Regions from separate parts of the Streptomyces sp. NPDC059649 genome, predicted to be linked through region 2. Evidence: riboswitches for the same ligand, from Rfam matches in the RefSeq annotation. Region 2 holds a riboswitch; each other region holds the start of a gene.
What was found. Region 2 has a riboswitch for cyclic di-AMP ahead of ACFV1J_RS19435 (C40 family peptidase). Riboswitches for the same ligand answer to the same signal wherever they lie in the genome.
Positions count from the first base shown of each region.

Region 1: it holds a riboswitch for cyclic di-AMP, as region 2 does, so the genes downstream of both, ACFV1J_RS11040 (M23 family metallopeptidase) here and ACFV1J_RS19435 (C40 family peptidase) in region 2, are expected to answer to the same signal.
Region 3: it holds a riboswitch for cyclic di-AMP, as region 2 does, so the genes downstream of both, ACFV1J_RS32750 (NlpC/P60 family protein) here and ACFV1J_RS19435 (C40 family peptidase) in region 2, are expected to answer to the same signal.
Region 4: it holds a riboswitch for cyclic di-AMP, as region 2 does, so the genes downstream of both, ACFV1J_RS33175 (peptidoglycan DD-metalloendopeptidase family protein) here and ACFV1J_RS19435 (C40 family peptidase) in region 2, are expected to answer to the same signal.

Region 1 covers NZ_JBHWDV010000006.1:74,543-78,991, forward strand. The annotation lists gene ACFV1J_RS11025 (GNAT family N-acetyltransferase) at 1-172, opposite strand, end outside; gene ACFV1J_RS11030 (HPr family phosphocarrier protein) at 305-586, shown strand; gene ACFV1J_RS11035 (GntR family transcriptional regulator) at 895-1,584, opposite strand; gene ACFV1J_RS11040 (M23 family metallopeptidase) at 1,767-2,567, opposite strand; cyclic di-AMP (ydaO/yuaA leader) riboswitch at 2,580-2,735, opposite strand; gene ACFV1J_RS11045 (M16 family metallopeptidase) at 3,001-4,383, opposite strand; gene ACFV1J_RS11050 (M16 family metallopeptidase) at 4,419-4,449, opposite strand, start outside.
Region 2 covers NZ_JBHWDV010000016.1:114,349-118,797, forward strand. The annotation lists gene ACFV1J_RS19415 (8-amino-7-oxononanoate synthase) at 1-546, shown strand, start outside; gene ACFV1J_RS19420 (ATP-binding protein) at 783-1,211, shown strand; gene ACFV1J_RS19425 (hypothetical protein) at 1,298-1,447, opposite strand; gene ACFV1J_RS19430 (GNAT family N-acetyltransferase) at 1,782-2,429, opposite strand; gene ACFV1J_RS19435 (C40 family peptidase) at 2,487-2,960, opposite strand; cyclic di-AMP (ydaO/yuaA leader) riboswitch at 2,965-3,137, opposite strand; gene ACFV1J_RS19440 (hypothetical protein) at 3,447-3,755, opposite strand; gene ACFV1J_RS19445 (ATP-dependent Clp protease proteolytic subunit) at 3,761-4,396, opposite strand.
Region 3 covers NZ_JBHWDV010000047.1:22,121-26,569, forward strand. The annotation lists gene pcrA (DNA helicase PcrA) at 1-1,017, opposite strand, end outside; cyclic di-AMP (ydaO/yuaA leader) riboswitch at 1,353-1,522, shown strand; gene ACFV1J_RS32750 (NlpC/P60 family protein) at 1,530-2,672, shown strand; gene ACFV1J_RS32755 (hypothetical protein) at 2,841-3,194, opposite strand; gene ACFV1J_RS32760 (NlpC/P60 family protein) at 3,516-4,449, shown strand, end outside.
Region 4 covers NZ_JBHWDV010000049.1:19,475-23,923, reverse strand. The annotation lists gene ACFV1J_RS33185 (PP2C family protein-serine/threonine phosphatase) at 1-20, shown strand, start outside; gene ACFV1J_RS33180 (DUF2332 family protein) at 39-1,328, opposite strand; cyclic di-AMP (ydaO/yuaA leader) riboswitch at 1,633-1,787, shown strand; gene ACFV1J_RS33175 (peptidoglycan DD-metalloendopeptidase family protein) at 1,799-3,013, shown strand; gene ACFV1J_RS33170 (aldo/keto reductase) at 3,132-4,091, shown strand; gene ACFV1J_RS33165 (hypothetical protein) at 4,196-4,449, opposite strand, start outside.

The sequences.
Region 1 (4,449 bases), on a different contig from region 2:
AGGGCGCGAAGAAGCGGTAGTACTTGGACTCGTCCGAGACCTGTTCGTAGAAGGAGACCAGCCGCTCGGCGTCGTCGGGGGTGATGGGGCGGATCCGCGCGGTGCCGCCGTCGCGCAGCACCACGTCGGCTTCCCAGTGGGTCGGGTATGCGTGGTCCGGCGGCTTCTGCATGCGGACAGCGTACGACCGGCCACCGACAACCGGCCCGGCACGCGTAATCTCGGGGTCAGGGGCGGCTGGGAGCAGTCCCGACACCGTGAGAGAATGGTCTAGACAACAGTCACGACTTTGAAGGGCAACATCATGGCTGAGCGCCGCGTCAATGTCGGTTGGGCCGAGGGCCTGCACGCCCGCCCCGCGTCGATCTTCGTCCGGGCGGCCACCGCCGCCGGCGTCCCGATGACGATCGCCAAGGCCGAGGGCAATCCGGTCAACGCGGCCTCCATGCTCGCGGTCCTGGGCCTGGGCGCCCAGGGTGGCGAGGAGATCGTGCTGGCCTCGGACGCCGAGGGCGCCGAGGAAGCGCTCGACCGCCTGGCCAAGCTCGTCTCCGAGGGTCTCGAAGAGCTCCCCGAGACCGTCTGAGCCCACCGGGACGCCCCTCGTACGGCGGCCCCGCCGCGGTGACCTGAAAAGGTGCCGCGGCGGGGCCGTTTTGCGTTCGGGGGAAATACCGCACCCCCTCCCGCGCGCAAAGACCGTGCCCTCCGCCGCACAATTCTCACGGCCGGTGGACAATGCACGGAGAGGCACGCACGGAAAAGCGTGCGGCGGAATGTGCGTACCGGACAGCGCGCACGCCGACATTTGAAAGCGCGCCGATATCCGGAAGTAAAGGCGGACAACAATCGCCGCCCCGGGAATTCCGCACCCCTTTGTATACGGCCCGGGTGTTAAGAACGGGCGCGCGCTGTGTTGACGGGCTGTTTCGGATCGCTCACCTCGGGTGCGGCGGGGCGCCGCAGCCGGTACACCGGGAGCGAGCGCTCGATGTGGGCCGCCATCAGGGCGCGGGCCCGTTCCGCGTCGCCCCGGGCCACCGCGTCCAGCACCGCGCCGTGTTCGTCCCATGCATCACCGGCCCGCGGCGGCGGCTCCACCGCATACATCCACTCGATCTTGCGGCGCAGCTGGGTCAGCAGCGCGGTCAGGCTGGGGCTGCCGGCCGCCTGGGCCAGCGTCTCGTGGAACCAGCCGTCGAGTTGGCGCAGGTCGGTGGGGCTGCCGTGGCGGGCCCGCTCGCGGCCGAGCCGCACCAGGCCGCGCAGCACCTTCAGATGGGCGGGGGTGCGCCGGGCGGCCGCGCGGGCCGCGCCCAGCGGCTCCAGCAGGGCGCGGATGTCGAGCAGGTCGGCGGCCTCCTGCTCGGTGGGCTCGGCGACGCACGCGCCCGCGTGGTGGCGGGTGGTGACGAAGCCCTCCGACTGCAGGGTGCGCAGCGCTTCGCGGACCGGCACCCTGGAGACGCCGTAGCGCGCCGCCAGGATCTCCTCGATCAGTCGGCTCCCCGGCGCCAGCGCACCGGAGACGATGTCCTCGCGAATCGCCGTGCACACCGCATGCGCGGAAATATGGCCTCGCATCGATCGTGCCTCCGCCGTAATCCCCGGAAAACGCCGCCGGTCGGCGGCTTTTCCGAGACTCTATTCGACCGGCACGGCTTTTCCGACGGACTCCGCGTATTCGGCGATATTTTTTGGCCAATGGGCGGGGAGGGCACCGAGGCGTGCGCCGGGAGGCCGAGGCGGGTGTGCCTGACGCCGGATCAGACGTTGACGCCGTGCGAGCGCAGATACGCGATCGGGTCGATGTCGGAGCCGTAGTCCGGGCTGGTGCGGGCCTCGAAGTGCAGATGCGGGCCGGTGACGTTGCCGGTGGCCCCGGAGAGGCCGATCTGCTGGCCGGGGGTGACGGTCTGGCCGACCGAGACGCCGATCGACGACAGGTGGCCGTACTGGGTGTACGTGCCGTCGTGCATCTTGATCACGATGTTGTTGCCGTACGACCCGCCCCAGCCGGCCTCGACGACGGTGCCCGCGCCGACCGCGTGGACGGAGGTGCCGGTGGCGGCGTGGAAGTCGATGCCGGTGTGGCTGCCGGAGGACCACAGGCTGCTGGAGGCCTTGTAGCCGGTGGAGACGTAGGAGCCGGCGACGGGGGCGACGAAGGCGTTCAGGCGCTTGCGCTCGGCGTCCCGGGCGGCCCGCTCCTTGGCCTCGCGCTCGGCCTTGGCCTTCTTCCGGGCCGCCTCGGCGTGCCGCTCGGCCTCCGCCACCCGCTTCTTGGCCTCGGCCTCGGCCTTCGCCTGCATGGCGGCGGCCTCGGCGGCGGCCTGCTGGGTGTCGGCCTGGACCTCCAGGCGGTGGGCGAGCTCGTCACCGAGCACGACGGCCTGGGTGAGGCCGGTGTCCTGGGTGCGTGCCTCGTCGGTGGCGGCCATCGCCGGTGACGCCAGGGTGGCGACGACGCCGGAGGTCGCGAGGGTGGCTATACCGGCGAGGTTGCGGGTCGTCCGGGCGCTGCGGCTGGCCCGGCGGTGCTTCCCGGTGGCACGGGTGAACGCCATGTGCTGGCTTGTCCTTTCCTTCCCTCTCGCCTACCGGGTTAGCTGACGGGTTCGGAGCAGGAAGGTCTCCTACGGGCCCCTCCGGAGAGGCGCCCGATTCACCCCAGGGACGGGTGGGTCCCCGGCTCCCCTGGCTCGCGCCGTACGGGGACTCGGCGATGACTGTCCGGTGCCACTGTTGTGGCGGAGTTGTGACGAACAGCCGGACCGACGCTAAACGGGGCCACTTTGCGGCGCCAAACGGAACCGCGATTTTGTGCGGGATGCCACAAGTTCCGGCTCAACGAGCCATCCCAAACCGGACATACAGCAGACTGCGGCAGACCGGCGGCGGACAGGCGACGAGCAGGCGACGGACATACGACGGCTCCCGTGGTGAGCGAACCCCACAGGAGCCGTCGGTCGTGACGCTTCGTCATACGCCGCCTGCGGACTAGCCGCTGACGACCGTCACCTCTCCGATGCCCAGCGCCTTGACGGGCTCGGTGATCTGCGCGGCGTCGCCCACCAGGACGGTCACCAGGCGGTCCACCGGGAAGGCGTTGACGGCGGCGGCGGTCGCCTCGACCGTGCCGGTCTCCGCGAGCCGGAGGTACAACTGCGCCTGGAAATCGTCCGGGAGCTGCTGCTCCACCTGGTCGGCGAGGGTGCCCGCGACGGCCGCCGCGGTCTCGTACTTGAGCGGCGCCACCCCGACGAGGTTCTGCACCGCGACGTCCCGCTCCTCGTCCGTCAGCCCCTCTGCCGCGAGGGTCCGCAGCACCTTCCAGAGGTCCTCCAGCGCCGGCCCGGTGGAGGCGGTGTCCACCGAGCCGCTGATGGCGAGCAGCGCGGCGCCGGTGGTGCCCTCGGGGGACGTGGGGGCCGTGGAGCGCAGCACCTGCCCGAAGGCCCGCACGCCGTAGGTGTAGCCCTTCTCCTCACGCAGGACGCGGTCCAGGCGGGAGGTGAGGGTGCCGCCCAGGCAGTACGTGCCGAGCACCTGCGCCGGCCACACGCGGTCGTGCCGGTCGGCGCCGATCCGGCCGATGAGCAGCTGCGTCTGCACGGCGCCGGGGCGGTCCACGATCACCACGCGGCCGGTGTCGTCGGCGACGATCGGGGTCGCCTTCACCGGCTCGGCGGTCGAACCGCTCCAGGCGCCGAGGGTGTCGGCGAGCGACGCGGCCAGGTCGACGCCGGTGAAGTCACCGACGATCACGGCGGTGGCCGTGGCGGGCCGGACATGGGCGTCGTAGAAGGCGCGCACGGCCGCGGCGTCGATCCGCGCGACCGTCTCCTCGGTGCCCTGACGGGGGCGGGAGATCCGCGCGGTGGCCGGGAACAGCTCCTTGGAGAGCGCCATCGCCGCGCGCCGGGCCGGGTTGGCGAGCTCGTGCGGGATCTCGTCGAGGCGATTGCGGACCAGCCGCTCGATCTCGCTCTCCGGGAACGCGGGGGCCCGCAGCGCGTCGGCGAGCAGGCCGAGCGCGCGGGTCAGCCGGGAGGCCGGGACCTCCAGGGAGACGCGTACGCCGGGGTGGTCGGCGTGGGCGTCCAGCGTGGCGCCGCAGCGCTCCAGCTCGGCGGCGAAGCCCTCCGCGTCGTATTTGTCGGTGCCCTCGGACAGGGCGCGCGCCATGATCGTGGCGACGCCGTCCAGGCCCTCCGGCTCGGCGTCCAGCGGGGCGACGAGGTTGATCTCCACCGCGACGACCTGCTGACCGGGGCGGTGACTGGTCAGGAGGGTGAGGCCGTTGGGCAGTTGGCTGCGCTCGGGGGCCGGGAAGGCCCACGGCTTGGGCGCGCCGCTCTGGGGCTGCGGGTGGAACTGCATGCTGCTCCCTGGGGAATCCTGGCGGGTGGTGTCGCTCACTGCTCCGTCTCCCCTTCCTCGGCGGCG
Region 2 (4,449 bases):
CTGGGCGTCCTCGGTGACGGCGGCCGGGGTGCGCTCGCCGCGGCCGGACTGGCCGGGGACGGCGACGTGGTGGCCACCGTGACGCTCTCCAAGTCGCTCGGCTCCCAGGGCGGCGCGGTGCTCGGCCCGGCCCGGGTCATCGAGCACCTGGTCAACACCGCCCGGACCTTCATCTTCGACACCGGCCTGGCCCCGGCCGCGGCCGGCGGCGCACTGGCCGCACTGCGGCTGATCGACCGCGAACCCGAGCGCGCCGCCCGGGCCGGCGAGGTCGCCCGCGAGCTGCACCGCCGGCTCACCGCGGCCGGCCTGACCGCGGTACGGCCGGACGCCGCGGTGGTGTCCGTCCGCGCCCCCTCGCCGGAGGCCGCGGTCCGCTGGGCCGCCGACTGCCGCACGGCCGGTCTCGCGGTCGGCTGCTTCCGGCCGCCGTCCGTACCGGACGGGATCTCCCGGCTGCGGCTCACCGCCCGCGCGGACCTGACGGACGGCCAGCTCGACCGGGCGGTGGGCACGATCCTCGCCACCGCGCCGCCGAAGATCTGATCCTTGGTGACCGTGTGTGACCGGCATGGCGTCCCATATCCGGTCTCCCGTCGCAGAGTTCACCGCTTCGAGCGATAGATATCTGCATATGTTGGCGGATCGAGCGCCACACCGGGGGAACGGGTGGCAGGCTGGCGCTCCAGCAGATCCGAGGCCGAATCGTTGACCCGAGTGGCACACCGGCTCCCCGGGCAGCGGACCGGAGCCGGCCTCGGTGGGAAAGGGACGGCGTCGCGATGGCAGACCACCAGGAATCCGCACTCACCCTGCCGAGCGCCCCGGAATCGGTCCGCCTCGCCCGCAGACACGCCCTCACCGTGCTCACCGAATGGGGCCTGCCCGCCGGTTCCACCACCGCCGACGCGGTCCGCCTGATCGTCTCCGAACTCGCCACCAACGCCGTCCAGCACACCTTCGGCCAGTCCCCGACCTTCACCCTCGAACTGCGTCTGGACCGCGACGAGGAGCTGTGCGTCGGGGTCACCGACAGTCACCCCCGCCGCCCCCGCCGGCTGCCTGCCGCGGTCCAGCAGGACAACGGCCGGGGCCTGGTCATCATCCGCTTCCTCGCCGCGGAGGCCGGCGGCCGGCTCTCCGTCGTCCCCACCGACACCGGCGGCAAGACCGTCTGGATCAGCCTGCCCTGGCAGGTCGCGGTCGGCTGACGGCGCGGCCGCCGCGGCGTACGGCCCGACGACATGCGTACGGCCGGCATGGCATGCGTACGGCCGGTACGGCATGCGTGCGGCCGTCACGGTGTGGGGGAGGGGCGGCTGAAGGCGCCGCGCAGCAGCGCGCGGAGGGTGTCCGGGGCCGGGATGCCGCCGCCGCTGCGGTAGGCCACCGCGATCCGGCGGCGCAGCTCCGGCGGGTCCAGCCGGCGGATCCCCAACGGGGTCACCGAGCCCTCCGCCACCATCTCCGGGGCCCCCGCCACGCCGAGCCCGACAGGGCGCCGTGGCGCTGCTCGTCGACCGGCTGGGTGGCTGACTGCGCCGCCCCTGGTGGCCAGGGCCCTGGAGGCCACCACCGGCGCCCTGCTCACCGCGCTGGGCGGAGCGCTGCTCGTCGAGGTCGCGCTCGCCTGAGGGCAGCGGCAGGAACGGGACCGGGCCCCACCCCAGGCACGGGCAGGGGCAGGAACGGGGCCGGCCGGACCCAACCCCAGGCAGGGGCAGGGACAGCGGAAGGGCCAGGAACGGGGCGGGACCAGGACCCCAGGCAGCGGTACCCGTTCAGCCGGGGCCGCCGGCCGGCACCAGCAGCACCTCCGCGCCCACCGGTACGAACCCCGCGGCCAGCAGGGCGCGGACGCTGCGGGCATTGCCGGGGGCGGCCTGGGCCCAGAGCCGTTCGCCCGCCGGTATGAGATGGCGGGCGGCGTGCGCCAGCCGGCGACCGAGGCCGCGTCCCTGGCCGGCGCCGTCCACCTCCGCGGCCAGCTCCCAGCGCCCGGCCAGGCCCCGCCCGATGATCAGCGTCCCGCCGTCCCCGGTCGTCCAGGCCCGCACCTCGTCGCGGTGGCGCAGCGCCCGGACGATGCGCGGATGGCTGCGGTCCGTCGTCTCCACCAGCTCCAACGGCGGCGGCCCGGGCAGCGCCTCGGCGACCATGGCCAGGTCGATGTTGTTGGCCTCGCGGCCGGTCCGTTCACCCAGCGCGGTCAGGAACGGCGGACTGAGCGGTCCGGCGAGATCGCCGGGGGCTGTCCGGTCGTGCACCCAGGACGGCTCCACGTCCGCGAACACCACGGCATGACAGGTGAACGACAGCACGCCCACGTCCCGCGGGGACGGCTGGGGCAGCACCGTCACCGAACCGTCCTCGGGCGGGAAGCTCCCCCGCGCCGCGGCCGTCAGCACCTTGCTCAGCTCCGAAGTCACCCCGTCAAATTATCGGCCAGCACTGACAATTGACCGGGCGCCCGGCGTCGCCGCAGCTCAGGGCACCCTCCCGTACGAGACCGCGCGGCTCCAGATCTTCTCCAGCCGCACCACGCTGCCGGCCTTGGGCGCATGCCACATGCGGCCCTGCCCGGCGTAGATGCCGACGTGGTAAATGCCGTTGCCGGAGTGGAAGAAGACCAGGTCCCCGCGTTTCCGGGCAGAGGACGGGATGTGCCGGGTGCGGCCGTACTGCTGGGCCGCGGTCCGCGGCAGGTCCCGGCCGGCGCGCTTGAACGAGTACACCGTCAGGCCCGAACAGTCGAAGCGGTACGGTCCCATGGCCCCGTACTGGTAGGGCGAGCCCCGCTTGGAGGCCGCGATCCGCAGCGCATGGGCGGAGACGGTCGCGGCCTCGGCGTCGGCGGAGGTTCCCGGTGCGAGCGTGGTCCCGCCGAGCGTGGCCAGCGCCAGTGCGGACACGGTGCCGGCGCGGGCCAGCAGATGCGGCGTATGCGTGCGCACGGTCATGCGCAAACCCTTCGTCAGCCGCCTGCGAAGGAAGACCTGTCGGGTTCGGGCAGGCGAAGATGCCCGGCCGTTTCCACGGCTTCACCCCAAGGAGTCCGTCGGCCGCGCGGGCCCCGGACCCCGTACTGCTCGGGTCCTCCGCTCCCGCCGATCCACACGCATCGACCGGACATCCGGCACGGCGGCGGGATTAGGCGCCCGGCCGGACCGCCCCGTCGCTGTGGCGGGGTCTTGTCGTCGAAAGGGATCCTCACGCACCCGCCACCGGAATTCCGAGTTGAAAATGCCGTATGTGAGATGCGCCACAATTGAGCCGAATGGTGGGATTTGCCCCGTCGTGGGCCGGAGCGTCATCGGCGGCACCCCCTTCGACCTGGGGCGAAACATCGGCCACCGCAGTAATTCTGGCCCCCGGCGCAATTCGTCGCCCCCCTACCGCACGCGCGGACGCTACGCCGTCCGGGCAGCGCGGGCGCGCGTGTCGGATCAGGGTTCCCGGGCCGGCGGCACCGTCACGTATCCGGCCCGGCGTTCCCCGTCCAGCACCCGCAGCGCCCGGGCCAGCGTCTCGCCGTGCAGCTCGTGCTCGCCCCGGTTGTGCATCAGCGTCAGCGCGTCCCGCAGTTCCGCGGCCTTGCTCACCAGCGCCTGAGCGGCGCGCAGCCCGCTGTAGGTGCCGCCGCCGCGGGCCGGATTGATCCGGCCCAGCAGGTCGAGCGCCTCCAGGTAACAGTCGATCAGCTGCCCCTCGGCGCGGGTCAGGGCGGGCAGCGGCGGGGTCTCCGGCGGCCACATCCGGCTCACCGTCCCACGGGTCGGTCGGCCGACCGCTTGCGGTTGCGGGTGAGCCCGTCGATCAGGCCGTACTCCTGCGCGGCCGGGGCGTCGAAGATCTTGTCGCGCTCGATGTCCGCGGCGATCCGCTCGCGCGGCTGACCGGTGTGCAGCGCCAGCATCTCCTCCAGCATGGCGCGGCCGCGCAGCACTTCCTGGGCCTGGATGTAGAGGTCGCTGGCCTGGCCCTCGAACGGTTCGCTCACCGACGGCTGGTGGATCAGCACCCGGGCGCCGGGCAGCGCCAGCCGCTTGCCGGGGGTGCCGGCGGCCAGCAGCACCGCTGCGGCGGACGCGGCCTGTCCCAGGCAGACGGTCTCCACGTCGCACGACACGAAGCGCATCGTGTCGTAGATCGCGGTCATCGCGGTGAGCGAGCCGCCGGGGGAGTTGATGTAGAGCGAGATGTCCCGCTCGGGCGCGGCGTGTTCGAGGTGGATCAGCTGCGCCATGACGTCGTTGGCGGCGGTGTCGTCGATCGGGGTCCCCAGGAAGATGATCCGCTCGCTGAGCAGCTTGGAATACGGGTCCATCGTCCGCGTCCCCTGCGCGGTGCGCTCGGTGAACTCGGGCAGGACGTAGCGGGCCGTCGGTCGCAGCATGGTCTGCTCCTCTCCTCTGTAAAAAATGTACAGGACGTACATCCCGTTAGAAT
Region 3 (4,449 bases), on a different contig from region 2:
GTCCTCCTCGAACTGGAGGATGTTGCGGATCGTGGCGCCGCGGAAGGCGTAGATCGACTGGTCGGCGTCACCGACGACGCACAGCTCGGCGGCGGGGATCTCGGCGGTGCCGGTGCCGACCAGCTCGCGGACGAGGGTGTACTGGGCGTGGTTGGTGTCCTGGTACTCGTCCACGAGCACGTGCCGGAAGCGGCGGCGGTAGTGCTCGGCGACGTCCGGGAAGGCCTGGAGGAGGTTGACCGTGGTCATGATGATGTCGTCGAAGTCCAGGGCGTTGGCCTCGCGCAGCCGTGCCTGGTACATCGCGTACGCCTCGGCCAGCGTCTTCTCGAACCCGTCGGCCGCCGTCCCGGCGAAGGTCTCCTCGTCGATGAGCTCGTTCTTGAGGTTGGAGATCTTCGCGCTGAAGGACTTGGGCGGGAAGCGCTTGGGGTCGAGGTCCAGATCGCGGCAGACCAGGGACATCAGGCGCTTGGAGTCGGCGGCGTCGTAGATCGAGAAGGAGGACGTGAAGCCCAGCTTCTTGGACTCGCGGCGCAGGATCCGCACGCAGGCGCTGTGGAAGGTGGACACCCACATGGCGTTGGCGCGCGGGCCGACCAGCTGCTCGACGCGCTCCTTCATCTCGCCGGCGGCCTTGTTGGTGAAGGTGATCGCGAGGATCTGGCCGGGGTGGACATGCCGCTCGGCGAGCAGATGCGCGATGCGGTGGGTGAGCACCCGGGTCTTGCCGGAGCCGGCGCCGGCGACGATCAGCAGCGGGCCGCCGGTGTGCACCACGGCGGCCTTCTGCTGGTCGTTGAGCCCCTCGAGCAGCGCGGCGGGGTCGATGGCCGGGCGGGCGGCGCCGTCGCGGTAGTACGCGTCCCTGGGCGCGGGCGCGTCGAACCGCCCGCCGAACAGGTCGGCGGGGATCTCCTCGGGGACCGGCTCGTGCTCGTCCTCGGGAGGCGGCGGGGGCCCCTCGTCCTTGTGGGCGAGGTCCGCCAGGAAGCTGTCGTCAAAGAGGCTGCTCATCGCCCACCGAGTCTAGGCCGCCGCACCGACAGCGCGCCGCGGACTGTGGACAAGTGACCGGGACGGCCGGAGAACGCGCGGTATCCACCGGCGGTCGTGGCCATCGGACGCCCGGCCGAATGCGGCTTATGCGCACCGCCGGAAACGGAACGGCCGCCTCCCGAAGCGGAACGGCATCACTCAGGTCACAAAAAGGTTTCGGGCATATCGAACATCAGCCTTCACAGGAGCCACACGAGTTGGCTAACGTCCTCGCTCAGGCAGCCCGCCTCCCCGCGGACGACAGCGTTCGCACGGGCCGCCCGCGCCGAGTCCGGCCCTGCCCGCGATGTGTCCCTCCGGTCACGCACGGGTCACCCGGAGCCGGGGACCCACCAGCACCACCGGGGTGAATCGATCCGTCCGACCGCCGCAAGCGGACGTACGGACCGTAGGGCACGGCCTTCCGTCAGCGACACCGCCCGAACCCGACAGCTAACCCGGTAGGCGGTCCACGGAAGGAGTTGCCGGCCTTGGCGTCCCATCGCAAGCCGCGCACCAGCGTTCTCACCTCGCCCGGGAGCCGCCGTACGGCGGCCGGGCTCACCACCGCCGCGCTCGCCTCGGTCACCCTGCTCTCGCAGACCGCGGACGCCGCCCCCAGAGCCCCCAAGCCCAGCATCGAAGAGGTCAAGCAGAAGGTCGACGGCCTCTACCGGCAGGCCGAGGTGGCCACCCAGAAGTACAACGCGGCCAAGGAGCGCGCCGATCACCAGCGCGAGACCGTGGACGGGCTGCTCAACGCCGCGGCCAAGCGGGCCGAGAAGATGAACGAGACCCGGCGGGAGCTCGGTACGTTCGCCTCGGCCCAGTACCGCACCGGCGGCATGAACCCGACCGCGCAGCTGATGCTCGCCAAGAACCCGCAGCAGTTCTTCGACCGCAGCCACCTGATGGAGCGGCTGACCGGGCGGCAGCAGCAGGCCGTCGCCGACTACCAGCAGCAGGCCGCGGCGGCCGCCCGCCAGCGGGCCGAGGCCAGCCGCAGCCTGGACCACCTGCAGAGCTCGCAGGCCGCCCTGAAGGAGTCCAAGCGCTCCGTCCAGCAGAAGCTGGCCGAGGCCCGGCAGCTGCTGTCCCGGCTGACCGCCCAGGAGAAGGCGCGGCTGGCCGAACTGGAGCGCCGGAAGGAGGCGGCGGCCAAGCGCCGGGCCGAGGAGGAGGCGCGCAAGCAGCAGGAGCGCGAGCGGCAGCGCCAGCAGGACGGCGGCTCGACCGGCGGCCAGACCGGCGGGGACACCGGCGGCTCCACCGGGGGCTCGCAGTCCACCAAGGCCCAGCAGGCCCTGGCCTTCGCCCGCGCCCAGATCGGCAAGCCGTACGTCTGGGGCGCCACCGGGCCCTCGTCCTACGACTGCTCGGGGCTGACCCAGGCGGCGTGGAAGGCGGCCGGGGTCGACCTGCCGCGCACCACCTGGGACCAGGTCAAGGTCGGCCAGCGGGTGGCGACCAAGGACCTGCAACCCGGTGACCTGGTCTTCTTCTTCGACGACATCAGCCACGTCGGCATGTACATAGGCGGCGGCAAGATGATCCACGCCCCGCACCCGGGCGCCAACGTCCGGGAGGAGTCGATCTACTACATGCCGATCTACGGGAGCGTCCGCCCGGGCTGACGCCCGGCCCCGCTCCTCCCAGGTCCACCCCCCACGGTCACCCCCCACACGCCACCGCGCGGCCCTCGCCTCCGGATCCCGGAGTGCGACGACCGCGCGGTGTGCGGTTTGTGGGGCGCCGTTGCGGGTCCCGGGCCGTACGAGCCCGGGGTCCGGCGGCCGGCGTGGTCAGGTCCAGAGGACCGCGATGAAGATGTTGGCCACCGTGAGGCCGCCGACCGCGCCGAACAGCGCCTTGTCGACCTGCTCCTCGTCCCGCTTGACGTAGACCAGCGCCAGGATCACCACCAGGACGGCCATCTTGATGCCGATCTTGATGTTGTTGACCGGGTGGCCCTGCGCCTGGTTCAGGCCGACCAGCACGATGCCGGTGACCAGCATCGTCAGCGCGCCGTGCAGCATGGCCGGAACGAACCGGGCGGTGCCCGCACCCATCGCCTTCATCTGCGTCAGGAACCCGCCCAGCAGTGAGGCGATGCCGATGATGTGCAGGCCGACGAAGATATTGATGACTACGTCCATGGGGCGGGATCGTATCCGCCGCATAGCACGCCCTTTCCGGCAGGGTGTCCCCATTCGTCGCTTCGGTCAGCGCGGAGCGGCCGCGGCGAACGGGCGATGACGCTCCGGTCACCCGCGTTCCGGCAGCGGTCGAAACCGAACAATGCCGCGCAAGCCAGCCCACCTCCATGACGCCCGGGCTTAGCGTCCTCCTCCAGGCGGCCGACTCCCGCCGCGCCGGACTCCGCACCGGCGTCCCGTCGGCCGCCCCGCCGGGAGATACGGCGGCGGCCCGCTCCGTCCCACGGGCCGCCGCCGGGCCCCCGGCCCGAAGGGAAGGAAGTGACGGCCACCGTGGCCTCGCACCGCAAGCCCAGGCGACATCCGCTCGCCGCGCTCACCGGCGGCTCGCGCAGCGCGCGCACCGCCCGTACGGCCGCCACCCTGGCCCTCGCCGGCGCCGCCACCGCCACCACCTTCGACGGCACCGGCCAGGCGGCGGACCGGCCCACCCCCGCCCAGGTCCAGGCCCGGGTCGACGAGCTGTACCAGGAGGCAGAGGTGGCCACACAGAAGTACGACGGCGCGAAGGAAACCGCCGCGACCGCACGCGAGGAGCTGAGCAGGCTGCAGGACGAGGCCGCCCGCAGGGCCGGGGAACTGAACGCCGCACGGGCCGGGCTGGGCGCCCTGGCCGCCTCCCAGTACCGCTCCGGCGGCGTGGACCCGACCGTACGGCTGCTGCTGTCCGCCGATCCGCAGCGCTATCTGGACGGCGCCGCGGTCCTGCAGCGGACGGGCAGCCACCAGGCGACCGCGGTGGCCGGCTACGCGCGCCGGCTCGGCAGTGTGCGGCAGGTCCGGCAGCGGGCCGAGGAGACCGCGGAACGGCTCACCCGGAACGAGGCCGCGCTGAAGAAGCACCGGGTCACCGTCGTGCGGAAACTGGACGCCGCCGAGCAGCTGCTGGACCGGCTGACGGCGGAACAGCGGGGCCGGATGGCCGGACCGGACGGTTCCCGGGCCGGGACGGCCGGCGGCCGGGCGGACCGTGCGGGCGGCGGGCGCGACGGCGGTCTGCTCGGCGGGATCCCCACCGGGTCGGCGGCCGCGGCCGGCGCCTCGGCGCAAGCGGCGCCCAACGCGCGGGCCGCCCGGGCGGTTTCGTTCGCCTACGCCGCGCTCGGCAAGCCGTACGTCTGGGGCGCGACCGGACCCTCCGCGTACGACTGCTCGGGACTGACCCAGGCCGCGTGGCGGGCGGGCGGGGTCTCCC
Region 4 (4,449 bases), on a different contig from region 2:
AGCGGCCCATGGGGGAGTGAGGGCTGTGCCGCGTTCCCCTACAGCGGGCGGAAGCTCTGCCCGTGCGGGCCGGTGAGTGCGACCGGGTGGCCGTCCAGGGCGAGGGTCAGCTGCAGCGGGTCGTCCGGGCGCGGGGTGTGGTGCGCGGGCAGCGGGAGCCACGGCAGCACGGAGTGGTGCTCCTGGGAGACCCAGTGCCCGCCGCCGTCCCGCCCGTCGAGGACCGACCGTACGAGCCGGGCGAACTCCTCGCGCCGGGCCGGCGGCAGATAGCTCAGCACGGAGGTGTGGAACACCACCAGCGTCGCCCCGGCGGGCGCCTCGGCCGCCAGCGCGGGCAGTTCCTCGATCAGGTCCCCGCGGACGATCCGCGGCCGCGGCGCCGCCCGCACCGCCTCGACGGCCGCGGACAGCCGGGCCGCCCGCGCCTCGTCGCCGGGCCATACGAGCGACCGCAGCCAGCGCAGGTCGTCCGGCTCGGCGACCGGGTCGAGCGGATCGAGATCGATCCCGGCCCGCCAGACGACCTCGGGGAGCCGGGTGGGGAGGTGCGGTCCGTGCCCTGCCGCCGGCACCGGCGCCTGCACCAGGCAGGGGAAGACCACCGGGCTGTCGGCCGGGCCCACTTCGACGACCGGGTGGTGCGCTCCTCCCGGTGCGCGCCCGCCAGAGTGGCCGGCAGCCGGCCCGCCCGCGTACCCGGGCCCGTGCCGGTACTCCTGCCCGTCCCCGGGCCCGTGCCGGTACGCGTACTCGTACCGATAGCGGTCCGGGTGCAGACACAGCCCCGCCGAGGTGCCGACCTCCAGCAGGGCCAGTGGCTGGGGCAGCCGGGCGAGCAGCGGCAGCAGGGTGGCGCAGCGGGCCGGCTCGTTGGTCTGGGTGCCGCGGCGCATGATCACGTCCCGCACCTGGTCCCAATGACGGATCGTCCATTCGCGCCAGCGACCGTACGCCGCCGCGCCGCGCGGGCCCTGTTCCGCGTGCGGGCCGTCGAGATGGCGGACGGCGGCGACCAGGAGTTGGGGCTGCTGCTTGTTGCCGGCCGGCAGCGAACCCGCCAGCAGCTCGCACAACTCCTGGTCCTGGCCGATCCGTGCGGACAGCTCCTCGTGGGCGTCGGACCGCCCGCGTGCCTCGCGCCAGGAGAACTCCTGGTACCGGCGCGCCACGTCCTGGGCGCTTCCGGACGTGCCACCGCTGCGGCCGGGACGGCCGGGATGGCCGTGGTGCCCGTGACCGGTGCTGCGGAGGCGTGCGGCGGGTCCGGGGCTCTCGGCGTGTCCGGGACTCTCGGAGTATCCGGGGCGCTCGGCGTTGACGACCATGATCCGACGTTACTGTCTTCACGTTCCGTAATGGTCGGGCACCCCTCTGCATAACAACTGACGCACAATCATCGAGAGGTCGTTTAGCGGCGGCACGGGGCGGTGCGGGGCGGTGCGGTCAACTCGCCCGATTTATGGCCATGGTGACCGGAAAAGACCACGCCACAGCTGGTGCGCGAGGCATATCGATTCCCGGGAAGGCTTGGAAAACGGCCGCGATCTCTATTACTGTCCGATAACGCAGCGCGGTCGTCCCAGCCGCCGCAAGAGGCGGCACCGCGCGCCGACGCCGAATCCCGCACGCGCTTTTCACGCACCTCCAGCATCTCGAACTGCACCAAGGGAACCGGGGAACCACCACCTTGGGGTGAATCGGACGCCTCCGCCAGAGGGTGCCCGTAGGAGACCTTCCTGCTCCGAACCCGTCAGCTAACCCGGTAGGCGAGAAGGAAGGAAAGGAGAGCGCCCCCGTGGCGTCCAACAGGCCTGTCCCCGAGGCTCCATCCGCCTACGAGTTCGACGACCGGGGCCCGGGTGCCCCGCATGCGCCGGGCGCCCCGCACGCCTTCGCAGGCTCCGGCGGCACCGCTTTCGTCACCGACACCCGTTTTGCGACGGCCGGCGAGGCGCACGGTGACGCCGACGGCCAGTGGGAGGAGTGGAACCCCACCGAGGAGTCCGTCCGCCCGGTCCGCGGCAAGCACCGGGTGGCCAAGCAGCGCGGCGGTGGACTCGCCCGCGGTGGCACGGTCCTGGGTGTCGGCGTCATCGCGGCGGTCGGCGCGGGCGGGATGGCCACGGCCGAGGGCAAGCCGCCGGTACCGATCTCGATGCCCGACCTCAGCGGTGTGGCCGACGCCGTCACCGACCACCTCCCGGACGCCGCCTCCCTGCCCGGCGTCGGCAACCTGATATCCGACGGCGGCTCGGACACCGGGTCCGACGCTGCCTCCGCGCCCGTCGACCCGCTCGCCGCGACGGGCTCGCCGTCGACCACGGCCACCGACACCGGGTCGAGTGCGGGCACGGGCTCCGGCGCGAACGCCGGTGAGGCGCTGCGCAGCCGTATCCTCCAGCAGGCCGACGCCCAGCAGGGCGCCGGCGAACAGGAGGCCCGCGAGGCCGCCGAACAGGCCGCGATCAAGCAGGCCACGACGGACGCGGCCGCGGACCAGAGCGCCGCCGAGAAGGCCGCGGCCGCCAAGAAGGAGGCAGCGGCCGAGGCCCGGCGCAAGGCCGAGGAGGAGGCCCGCCGGAAGGCGGAGGCCGAGCGCCTCGCCAAACTGGCGCAGAGCTACCTCACCCCGGTCGCCTCGTACACCCTCACCGCGAGCTTCGGGCAGGCCGGTGACCGCTGGGCCGCGGACCACACCGGCCAGGACTTCGCCGCCCCGACCGGTACGCCCGTCAGGGCGGTGCACTCCGGCACCATCACCCAGGCCGGCTGGGCCGGTTCGTACGGCTACCGCATCGTCCTGACCCTCGACGACGGCACCGAGCTCTGGTTCTGCCACCTCTCCTCGATGGTCAAGACCTCGGGCAAGGTCAGCACCGGTGACGTGATCGGCCGGGTCGGCGCCACGGGCAACGTCACCGGGCCTCACCTCCACCTGGAGGTACGCCCCGGCGCCGGCGACCCGATAGACCCGATGCCCTGGCTGCGCGACCACGGCCTCAACGTCTGACGAGCGGGGCGGGGCGGGGTGGGGCGGCCACGCGATGCGCACGCGTAGCCGCCCGTCGTAGGCGGGACCAACCGCCGCACGAGGGAATAACCACCCGCCCCGCAACGCTGCCCCCACCATGAGTGCGACAAGCAACAACTCCGGTACCCGCAGGGCCTTGGGCTCGCTGTCCGTCTCCCCGCTCTGCCTCGGGGGAAACGTCTTCGGCTGGACCGCTGACGAGGCCGAGTCGTTCGCGGTACTCGACGCGTACGTGGCGGGCGGCGGCAACTTCATCGACACCGCCGACGTGTACTCGGCCTGGGCGCCCGGCAACAAGGGCGGCGAGTCCGAGACCGTGCTCGGCAACTGGCTTGCCTCCCGCGGCAATCGCGAGGACATCGTCATCGCCACCAAGGTCGGCGCCCACCCCGACTACAAGGGCCTGTCCGCCGCCACCATCAAGTCCGCGGTCGAGGCGTCCCTCACCCGTCTCCGCACGGATTACCTCGACCTCTACTACACCCACTACGACGACGAGTCGGTGGAGGTCGGCGAGTTCCTGACCGCCCTGGACGACCTCGTCCGGGCCGGCAAGGTCCGCGAGATCGGCGCCTCCAACATCTCCGCGCGGCGCCTGGAGGAGTCCCTCGCCTTCTCCGACCGCGAGGGCGTGGCCCGTTACGTGGCCCTGCAGCCGCACTACAACCTGGTCTCCCGCGACACCTACGAGGGCGAACTCGCCGATGTGGCCGCCCGCAACGGCGTGGCCGCGGTCCCGTACTACGCCCTGGCCTCCGGCTTCCTGACCGGCAAGTACCGGCCGGGTGGCGCGGTCGACAGCGCCCGGTCCCAGAAGGCCGCGCAGTACCTGTCCACCGACCGCGGCCCCCGCGTCCTGGCGGCCCTCGACGCGATCGCCGCCGCCCACGGTGCCGAGCCCGCCACCGTCGCGCTGGCCTGGCTCGCCGCGCAGCCCACGGTCGCCGCCCCGATCGCCAGCGCCCGCACGACCGCCCAGCTCGTCCCCCTCCTGGCCGTCACCGACCTGACCCTCACCGCCCCCGAACTCACCCTCCTGACGGAGGCCTCGGCCTGACCTTCGCGGGGAGGGCCTGAAAAGGGGAGGAGCGGGGCCTGGGGGCCCCGCTCCTCCCTTACGCATGCCGTGACGCACGTACGCATGGCACCTCGCGCGTTGCGCTACCCCCGCCGGTCCACCACCGCCCAGGACGCCAGCGCCACCCCACCCGCCACCGCGAACACCGAAGGCCAGGCCCCGATCTTCTTGGCCAGCGGATGCGACCCCACAAACGCCGCCACATAGGCCCCACCCAACGCCGCCGCCGTCTTGGCCCCGGCCTTACGCTGCCACTCCCGCGCCGCCACCGCCCCCGCCGCAGCCAGCGCCACACCCCCCAACGGCCGCTTCTTGGTCCACCGAGCCACCCCATAAC